One region of the Saccharothrix sabaoui genome, then DNA from elsewhere that is predicted to be linked to it. Evidence: riboswitches for the same ligand, from Rfam matches in the RefSeq annotation. Region 1 holds a riboswitch; each other region holds the start of a gene.
The links. A riboswitch is a leader RNA that binds a small molecule or an ion and turns the genes downstream of it on or off. The one in region 1 is predicted to bind glycine.

Region 2: it holds a riboswitch for glycine, as region 1 does, so the genes downstream of both, gcvT (glycine cleavage system aminomethyltransferase GcvT) here and gcvH (glycine cleavage system protein GcvH) in region 1, are expected to answer to the same signal.
Region 3: it holds a riboswitch for glycine, as region 1 does, so the genes downstream of both, gcvP (aminomethyl-transferring glycine dehydrogenase) here and gcvH (glycine cleavage system protein GcvH) in region 1, are expected to answer to the same signal.

The regions. Positions count from the first base shown of each region.
Region 1 covers NZ_JBPKJK010000226.1:1,715-4,982, reverse strand. Annotated here, with positions in the region: gene ald (alanine dehydrogenase) at 303-1,409, opposite strand; glycine riboswitch at 1,606-1,696, shown strand; gene gcvH (glycine cleavage system protein GcvH) at 1,821-2,201, shown strand; gene ACR807_RS38550 (L-serine ammonia-lyase) at 2,205-3,268, shown strand, end outside.
Region 2 covers NZ_JBPKJK010000001.1:145,900-149,167, forward strand. Annotated here, with positions in the region: gene ACR807_RS00475 (hypothetical protein) at 65-466, shown strand; gene ACR807_RS00480 (DUF3817 domain-containing protein) at 482-784, shown strand; glycine riboswitch at 851-941, shown strand; glycine riboswitch at 943-1,037, shown strand; gene gcvT (glycine cleavage system aminomethyltransferase GcvT) at 1,148-2,248, shown strand; gene glyA (serine hydroxymethyltransferase) at 2,278-3,268, shown strand, end outside.
Region 3 covers NZ_JBPKJK010000087.1:29,575-32,842, reverse strand. Annotated here, with positions in the region: gene ACR807_RS24890 (hypothetical protein) at 125-292, opposite strand; gene ACR807_RS24885 (MerR family transcriptional regulator) at 770-1,336, shown strand; glycine riboswitch at 1,528-1,618, shown strand; gene gcvP (aminomethyl-transferring glycine dehydrogenase) at 1,772-3,268, shown strand, end outside.

The DNA.
Region 1 (3,268 bases):
CGAGCGGACGACCCCGTTGCGTAGCGGCGGGGGTCCCGTCCTGTGCATCGGCCGGCACGGCGTCGTGACTTACCCGTTACCCGGGTAATTCACTCATTAGCTTGAACGTCGGCAACTCCGCGTGGCCGGCGGGGCGTGTGATGTGGGCCGGACCGGTGGGCCCGCTGGGCAGGGAGCCCGGTTCCCCGCTAACATTGGGACGCGGCCCGCTCCCAGTGACCCCCAGGCTGGTTGAGCGGGCCGCCTCGTACGACGAGGGCCCCGCTCACAGCACGTGAGCGGGGCCCCCTCTGTTTTCCGGATCAGATCTCGGGCGCGGTGAACGCCAGGTCGTGCGCCTCGGCCACCGGCGCGTTGGTCAGCAGGCCCGCGTGGGTGTTGAGGCCGAGCGCCAGCGACGCGTCCGCGCGCAGCGCCTCCCGCCAGCCCCGGTCGGCCAGCGCGACCGCGTGCGGCAGGGTCACGTTGGTCAGCGCGTAGGTCGAGGTGCGCGGCACCGCGCCGGGCATGTTCGCGACGCAGTAGAACACCGAGTCGTGCACCTGGTAGGTCGGGTCGGCGTGCGTGGTCGGCCGGGAGTCGGCGAAGCAGCCGCCCTGGTCGATCGCGATGTCCACCAGCACCGAACCGGGCTTCATGTCGGCGACCAGCTCGTTGGTCACGAGCTTCGGCGCCTTCGCGCCGGGCACCAGCACCGCGCCGATGACCAGGTCGGCCTCGCGCACGGCCTGCTCGACCGCGTACCGGTTCGACGTGACGGTGCGCAGGCGGCCCTGGTAGAGGGCATCGATGTGTCGCAGCCGGTCGACGTTGGTGTCCAGGATCTCCACGTCCGCGCCCATGCCCGCGGCGATCACGGCCGCGTTCAGGCCCGCCACGCCGCCGCCGATCACGACCACGCGCGCCGGGTGCACGCCGGGCACGCCGCCGGGCAGCACGCCCCGGCCGCCGGACGGCTTCATCAGCGAGAACGCGCCCACCTGCGGCGCGAGGCGACCCGCGACCTCGGACATCGGCGCGAGCAGCGGCAGGGCGCCGTTCGGGGTCTGCACGGTCTCGTAGGCGATGGCCGTGGTGCCGGAGGCCAGCAGCGCCTCGGTCAGCGGCCGGTCGGCGGCCAGGTGCAGGTAGGTGAACAGGACCTGGCCCTCGCGCAGCCGCGGGTACTCCTCGGCGACCGGCTCCTTGACCTTGAGCACCAGCTCGCCCTCGGACCACACGTCGTCGGCCCCGGCGAGCACCTTGGCGCCCGCGGCCGCGTACTCCTCGTCCGTGATCGCCGAGCCGAGGCCCGCGCCGGCCTCGACGAACACCTCGTGACCGCGTGACGCCAGCTCGTGGGCGCCCGCCGGGGTCAGCGCGACGCGGTACTCGTGGTTCTTGATCTCCCGGGGGACTGCGATCCGCACGGTGGGCTCCTTCGGCTGTCGTGTTCGCCAAAGGTCGGGTACCCGGGGCGCGGTGTCATCGTGCGCGCGGAACCAAGGAGGACGGGTCCGGTTGTGCCGGCGGAACAAGTCGTGCGGCGCGTTGACACCCGTCCGGGCCGGCACCTAGCGTGCGGGTCACCCAACTGAACATCGGCCGCGGCGCCTCGACGGCGCCGGAACCCGCGCGGGAGAGACCTCGTTCGTTCGAGGCGCCGAAGGAGCAAGTCCCCCGCACACTCTCAGGCAGCGAGAACCGCGCGCGGTGAGGCGACTCTGGAAAGCGCACCCTCGTCCGAGGGGGCGCACCCACGGTGCAAGCCGCGCGCGCGGCGAAGCTCTCAGGTCCCAGGACAGAGTGGGGGTGGACCTTCACCACCAGGGAGCGCTGACGTGACCTTTCCGGAGAACCTGCTGTACACGCCCGAGCACGAGTGGGTCGACTGGGCGCCGGGCACCCGGGAGCCCGTGTCGGTCGGGATCACCTCGTACGCGACCGAGTCGCTGGGCGACGTCGTGTTCGTCGAGCTGCCCGCCGTCGGCACGCGGGTCGCGTCCGGCGAGGTGTGCGGCGAGCTGGAGTCCACCAAGTCGGTGAGCGACCTGTACGCGCCGGTCAGCGGCGAGGTCGTGGAGGTCAACACGGCGGCGGTCGACGACCCGTCGTTGATCAACAACGACCCGTACGGCGGCGGCTGGCTGTTCAAGGTGGCCGTCGAGGACGCCACCGGGCTGCTGACCGCCGCGAAGTACGCGGAACTGACCGAGGGCTGATCCGTGGCGATCAGCGTGTTCGACCTGTTCTCCGTGGGCATCGGTCCGTCGAGTTCGCACACGGTCGGGCCGATGCGCGCGGCGACGATGTTCGTGGACCGCCTGGGTGCACGAACGAGTTCAGTCGACCGAGTGCACGTGGAGCTGTTCGGGTCACTCGGAGCAACCGGCCACGGGCACGGCAGCCCGAAGGCCGTCCTGCTCGGCCTGGAGGGCCACAAGCCCGAGGAGGTCGACCCGGTGGCGGCGTCCGCGCGGGTCGAGGAGGTCCGGGCGACCGGGCGGTTGCGGCTCGGCGGCGTCCACGAGATCGCGTTCACCGAGGACACCGACCTCGTCATGCACCGGCGCAAGTCGTTGCCGCTGCACCCCAACGGGATGCGCTTCGAGGCGTTCTCCGGGTCGTCGCCGGTCGACTCGGCCGTCTACTACTCGGTGGGCGGCGGGTTCGTGGTCGACGAGACCGCGTCCGGCACCGACCGGATCAAGCCGGACAGCACGCCGGTCGCGCACCCGTTCCGCAGCGGGGACGAGCTGCTCGCGCGGACCCGGGAGACCGGGCTGCCGATCAGCGGCCTGATGCTGGACAACGAGCGGTCGTGGCGGTCGGAGGAGGAGATCCGGTCCGGCCTGCTCCACATCTGGCAGGTCATGCAGGAGTGCGTGGAGCACGGCTGCACGGAGACCGGCGAACTGCCCGGCGGCCTCAAGGTGCGGCGGCGGGCGGCCGAGATGAGGTCCCGGCTGGCCGCCGAGCACTACGCCACCGACCCGCTGCGGGTGATGGACTGGGTGACCCTGTTCGCGCTGGCGGTGAACGAGGAGAACGCCGCGGGCGGTCGCGTCGTCACCGCCCCCACCAACGGCGCGGCCGGCATCGTGCCCGCGGTGCTGCACTACTACGCGAGGTTCGTGCCGGGCGCGTCCGACGACGGCGTGGTGCGGTTCCTGCTCACGGCGGGCGCGATCGGCGTGCTGTTCAAGGAGAACGCGTCGATCTCCGGCGCCGAGGTCGGCTGCCAGGGCGAGGTCGGCTCGGCCTGCTCCATGGCCGCCGGCGGTCTGGC
Region 2 (3,268 bases), on a different contig from region 1:
GGGCTCCCGCGTGGGGAGCCCCGGCCCGAGGGGGCTCTCAGCTCCCGCGAAGTACCCTTGAGGTGTGCACGGCCTCATCACCCCCAAGCGCGTCGCCATCGCCGCTGTCTGCGTGGCCGCGCTGGTCGTGTGCTGCGGTCTCGCCTACTGGCAGTGGGAGCGCTTCTCCCAGGCGGGCGGCACGTTCCAGAACCTCGGCTACGTGTTCCAGTGGCCCCTGTTCGGCCTGTTCCCGGCGTTCATGGTGTGGCGCATCCGCAGGCTGGACGCCCAGCGCCGGGCCGAGGGGACCGCCGGGGAGACCGAGGTCACCCCCGACGGGGGTACCCGGGAGCCGGTGGCCGAGCCGCCGGCGCCGGTCGTTACCGTTGACCCCGTCGGAACACCCGCGCGCGACGACGAGGACGACGAGTTGGCGGCCTACAACCGCATGCTCGCCCAGCTCCACGCGCGGGACCAGCGGTGAGGTGAGGGTAGGGCGATGAGCGGCGCGTTGACCAGGTTCCGGTTCATGGCTTACGTGGTCGGCGTCGGCCTGCTGCTGCTCGTGGTCGCCATGATCGCCAAGTACGCGGGCGGCACCGAGACCATGATGAGGGTCGTCGGCCCCGTCCACGGCTTCCTCTACGCCATCTACCTGGTGCTCACCGTCGACCTCGCCCTCAAGGCGCGCTGGTCGATCAAGGCCACGGTGCTCGTCCTGCTGGCCGGCACCGTCCCGTTCGTGTCGTTCTACGCCGAGCGCAAGGTCGTGGAGAGCGTCCGGGCCGAGAAAGCCCTGTGACGCGGCGGGTTGACCCCGGCCACCAGGCACATCTAGCGTCTGGCGGTACCAACTGAACACGGCCGTCGATGTCGCGCGGGAGAGTCCCCACCAGTCGGGGCGCCGAAGGAGCAACTCCTCCCCGGAATCTCTCAGGCACAGCTACCGCCCGACGAAGGCAACTCTGGAAAGCAGGCGCACCCGGTGCGCCTCGCCCACGGTGCAAGCCGCTCACCGGCAGCGGCGAAGCTCTCAGGCTCATGACAGAGGGGGAGGCTTCTTCGACGAGGAGTCTCCGATGGACCGTGTCACCCTTCACCCGTGCCCGCCGACCCGACCGGTCGGCGCTACCGGCATGCCCGCACCCTGGGAGGACCCCGCCTGATGGAAAGCCGACGCACGCCCCTGCACGCCGAGCACGAGGCCCTGGGCGCACTGTTCACCGACTTCGCGGGCTGGCGGATGCCGCTGCGCTACGACAGCGAGCTGGCCGAGCACCGCGCGGTGCGCACCTCGGCGGGCCTGTTCGACCTGACGCACATGGGCGAGATCGTGCTGACCGGGCCGGGTGCGGGCGCCGCGCTGGACCACGCCCTGGTCGGCCACGCGTCGGCGATCGGCGTGGGACGCGCCCGGTACACGATGATCTGCGAGGCCGACGGCGGCGTCGTCGACGACCTGATCGTCTACCGCACGGGTGACCAGGAGTACCTGGTCGTGGCCAACGCGTCCAACGCGGCCGTCGTGTTCGAGGCGCTGGTCGAGCGGGCGAAGGGCTTCGACACCACCGTCGAGGACCGCTCCACCGACTACGCGCTGCTCGCCGTGCAGGGGCCGCGGTCCACCGAGATCCTGGCCGGCCTCACCCCGACCGACCTGGCCGGGGTGAAGTACTACGCCTCCTACCCGACCGAGGTGGCGGGCAGGCCCGTGCTGCTCGCCCGCACCGGCTACACCGGCGAGGACGGCTTCGAGCTGTTCACCGCCCCGGACGACGCCGCGCACGTGTGGCGGGCGCTGCTGGAGGCCGGCCGGGAGCACGACCTCAGGCCCGCCGGGCTCGGCTGCCGCGACACCCTGCGCCTGGAGGCCGGGATGCCGCTGTACGGCAACGAGCTGGGCCGGGACCGCACCCCGTTCCACGCCAACCTGGGCCGCGTGGTGAAGCTCGACAAGCCGGGCGACTTCGTCGGCCGCGACGCCCTGGCCGCCACCGCGGCCGAGGGCGTGCGCCAGGTCCTCGTCGGCCTGAAGACCACCTCCCGCCGCGCCCCCCGGCACGGCTACCCCGTGCTGGACGCGGGGGGCACCCCGATCGGCGAGGTGACCAGCGGCGCGCTGTCGCCGACCCTGGGCTACTCGGTGGCCATGGCCTACGTGGCCGAGGGGCACGCCGAGCCCGGCACCGAGCTGTCCGTCGACGTCCGCGGCAAGCGCGAGCCCGTCGAGGTCGTCGCGCTGCCGTTCTACAAGCGCCCGAGCTGACCGCCCGAGCTGACTAGGAGAGAGATCCCATGTCCGAGCACTTCAACACCTCCCTCGCGGAGTTCGACCCGGAGGTCGCGGACGCCGTCGCCGCCGAGCTGCACCGGCAGCAGAGCACGCTGGAGATGATCGCCTCGGAGAACTTCACGCCGGTGTCGGTGCTCCAGGCGCAGGGCTCGGTGCTGACGAACAAGTACGCCGAGGGCTACCCCGGCCGGCGCTACTACGGCGGCTGCGAGAACGTCGACGTCATCGAGCGGCTGGCGATCGAGCGGGTCAAGGGGCTGTTCGGGGCGGGCTTCGCCAACGTGCAGCCGCACTCGGGCGCGCAGGCCAACGCGTGCGCGATGTTCGCCCTGCTCCAGCCGGGCGACACGATCCTGGGCCTGGACCTGGCGCACGGCGGGCACCTGACGCACGGCATGCGGATCAACTTCTCCGGCAAGCTCTACAACGTCGTGCCCTACCACGTGTCGGAGGCCGACGGCCGGGTCGACATGGCCGAGGTCGAGCGGCTGGCGCAGGAGGCGAAGCCGAAGCTGATCGTGGCGGGCTGGTCGGCCTACCCGCGGCAGCTGGACTTCGCCGAGTTCCGCCGCATCGCCGACTCGGTGGGCGCGTACCTGATGGTCGACATGGCGCACTTCGCCGGCCTGGTGGCGGCGGGCCTGCACCCGAGCCCGGTGCCGCACGCGCACGTCGTGACGACGACCACGCACAAGACGCTCGGCGGCCCGCGCGGCGGCGTGATCCTGACCAACGAGGCCGACCTCGCCAAGAAGATCAACTCGGCGGTGTTCCCCGGTCAGCAGGGCGGTCCGCTGGAGCACGTGATCGCGGGCAAGGCGGTGGCGTTCAAGCACGCCGCGTCGCCCGAGTTCGCCGACCGGCAGCGGCGCACCGTCGAGGGCGCGAAGATCCTCGCCGAGCGCCTGTCGCGGCCCGACGCGGCGGCGGCGGGCGTGAAGGTGCTCACCGGCGGCACCGACGTGCACCTGGTGCTGGTCGACCTGGTGGCGT
Region 3 (3,268 bases), on a different contig from region 1:
CGAATGCCCGTCGCCGGTGGGCGGGGGAACGCGGTCGCGGTGCCGTGGGAATCGTCGAACAACCGCTCGGAACGCTTCGCAGGGGTCCCCGCCGAGGGGACCCCTGCTTTGATTTTGCCGGCTGTCACCGACGCCGCGCGATGACCGATCCGCTGCCTGTGGACAACTGCTTCGCCGGTGTCGGGCACGGCTTGGTGGTGCCCGGTTCGGCGGTGGTGGCCGGTTCGGCGGTGGCGCCTGGTTCGGCGGTGGTGGCCGTGACCGCGTTGGCCGCAGCCGTGGTGGTGCTCATCCGGTCTTGGTGCTGTCCGGGGCGCCCGCACCGAGCCGCACCGCGCCGCGCCGCCGGCACGGCACCGGGTTCCGCGCTCACCGCCGCCCCCGCGACCGGCTGTCCGCGTTTACCCCACCGGTGACACCTGCGAGGGGCCGCGCCGCCGGCCCCGCGCCGGGACGGGCCCCTCGCAGGCGTGTGCGGTGAGTTGTGGATCAACCCTCCGTGCCACCCCCTGGTGTCACACCTTCGGATTACACAACGTCAGCGTTCTTCAGCTAAACGATCACTAAACGTCACCCAAATGGCTTACGACGAGGGTATCTCTCAACCTCAACCTCAGCTTGAGACAAGACACGCTCAGCGCGTCGCGTTGACCTGCCCCCTAGGCGGTCTTACCGTCGAGCTCAGGTGAATTGCCACGGTGTGATTCGGGCACCGGGGCGGCTTCACGTTGGTCGCCGGTCGTCGTGACCGGACCGAGGGGAGGCAGGCGTGGTCGAGGAAGCGCCCATCCGGGCGGGAACCGGAGAACAGGGTGAACTGTTCCCGGACTCCTCGCTGCCGGACGAACTCGTCGGGTACCGCGGCCCCGCCGCGTGCCAGATCGCGGGAATCACCTACCGCCAGCTCGACTACTGGGCACGCACGGAGCTGGTCAACCCGACCATAAGGAGTGCGCACGGCTCCGGCAGCCAGCGGCTCTACTCGTTCAAGGACATCCTCGTCCTGAAGGTCGTCAAAAGGCTCCTGGACACCGGCGTCTCGCTCCAGAACATCCGGGTCGCGGTCGACCACCTGCGCCGCCGCGGCGTGCAGGACCTGGCCCGGATCACGTTGTTCAGCGACGGCACCACGGTCTACGAGTGCACCTCGCCCGAGGAGGTCGTCGACCTGCTCCAGGGCGGTCAGGGCGTGTTCGGCATCGCGGTCAGCGGCGCCATGCGGGAGATCAGCGGCACGATCCACGAGTTCCCCGCCGAACGGGCCGACGGCGCCGAGGTCGTGGGGCCGTCCGACGACGAGCTGTCCCGCCGCCGCCGCACCCGCGCCATCGGCTGAGCCCCCCCGCGCACCCGGACCGCCGACCGCGGGCGACCGGCGGTCGACAACCGACGACGACTCGGCCCGCGGCGGGCCCACGGGTAGCGGTGCGCGGGTACCCACCTCCGCGGCGGGCAAACCGGTGAGATCCACGTCGCGCCGGCGGTACCGGCGGCACCCCCGCCGGGTACGATTCGCGAGCAGTCGCTTTATCCCGTGCGGGAGAGTCCGAGCCAGTCTCGGCGCCGAAGGAGCAAATCCTCCCCGGAACCTCTCAGGCGCAAGGACCGCGCGGGTGAGACGCCTCTGGAAAGCGGGTCGGGCAACCGACCCCGCCGACGGTGCAAGCCCGGTCGAGCAGTCCGGGTGAAGCTCTCAGGCGCCCGGCGCCGGGCAGAAGACAGAGGGGGAGGGCAACGGCCGGAGTGTGCCCGTAGCCCTGGAGGCGCCTTTATGACGCAGGACCGCATCCCCCTCGCCGCTCTCGAGCACGGCACCCCGTTCGCCGACCGGCACGTGGGCCCGCGGCCCGCCGAGCTGGCCCGCATCCTCGACGTCATCGGCGTCGGCTCCCTGGAGGAACTGGCGCAGCGCGCCGTGCCCGACTCGATCCGCGAGCGCGACCTGGTGCTGGACCTGCCCGCGCCCGCCACCGAGACCGAGGCGCTGGCCGAGCTGCGCGCGCTGGCCTCCCGCAACCGGCCGATGACGCAGATGATCGGCCTCGGCTACTACGGCACGACCACCCCGCCGGTGATCCGCCGCAACGTGCTGGAGAGCCCCGCCTGGTACACCGCGTACACGCCGTACCAGCCCGAGATCTCCCAGGGCCGCCTCGAAGCCCTCCTCAACTTCCAGACGGTGGTCGGCGACCTCACCGGCCTGCCGCTGGCCAACGCGTCCATGCTGGACGAGTCCACCGCCGCCGCCGAGGGCATGACGCTCGTGCGCCGGGCGGGCAGGTCCAAGTCCGCCAGGTTCGTCGTGGACGCCGACACGCTGCCGCAGACCCTCGCCGTCATCGAGACCCGCGCCGAGCCGCTGGGCATCGAGGTCGTCGTCGCCGACCTGTCGCAGGGCCTGGAGGGCCTCGGCCTGGGCGGCGACTTCTTCGGCGTGCTGCTGTCCTACCCCGGCGCGTCCGGCGTGGTCCGCGACCACGAGGCCCTGATCGCCGAGGTGCACAAGGCGGGCGCGCAGGCCGTCGTCGCCGCCGACCTGCTGGCGCTGACGCTGCTGCGCCCGCCCGGCGAGATCGGCGCGGACGTCGTCGTCGGCACCACCCAGCGCTTCGGCGTGCCCGTCGGGTTCGGCGGGCCGCACGCCGGCTACATGGCCGTCCGGCAGGGCCTGGAGCGGCAGCTGCCCGGCCGGCTCGTCGGCGTGTCCGTCGACGCGGACGGCTCGCTCGCCTACCGCCTCGCGCTCCAGACCCGCGAGCAGCACATCCGCCGCGAGAAGGCCACCAGCAACATCTGCACCGCGCAGGTCCTGCTGGCCGTCATGGCCTCCATGTACGCCGTCTACCACGGCCCCGAGGGCCTGAAGGCCATCGCGACCCGCGCGCACCGGATGGCCACGGTGCTCGCCGCCGGGCTGTGCGAGGCGGGCGTCGAGGTCGTGCACGGCGAGTTCTTCGACACCGTCCGGGCGCGCGTGGAGGGCCGGGCGGCCGAGGTCGTCGCCGCCGCCCGCGAGCTGGGCGTCAACCTGTGGCGGGTCGACGAGGACGTCGTGTCGATCGCGTGCGACGAGACCACCACCCGCGAGCACCTGCACCTGGTGTGGCGGGCGTTCGGCGTGACCGTCCCCGACGTGGACGCCCTGGACGCCGACACCGCCGACGGCATCCCCGCCGACCTGCGCCGCACCACCGACTACCTGACCCACCCGGTGTTCCACTCGCACCGCTCGGAGACCGCGCTGCTGCGCTACCTGCGGTCGCTGTCG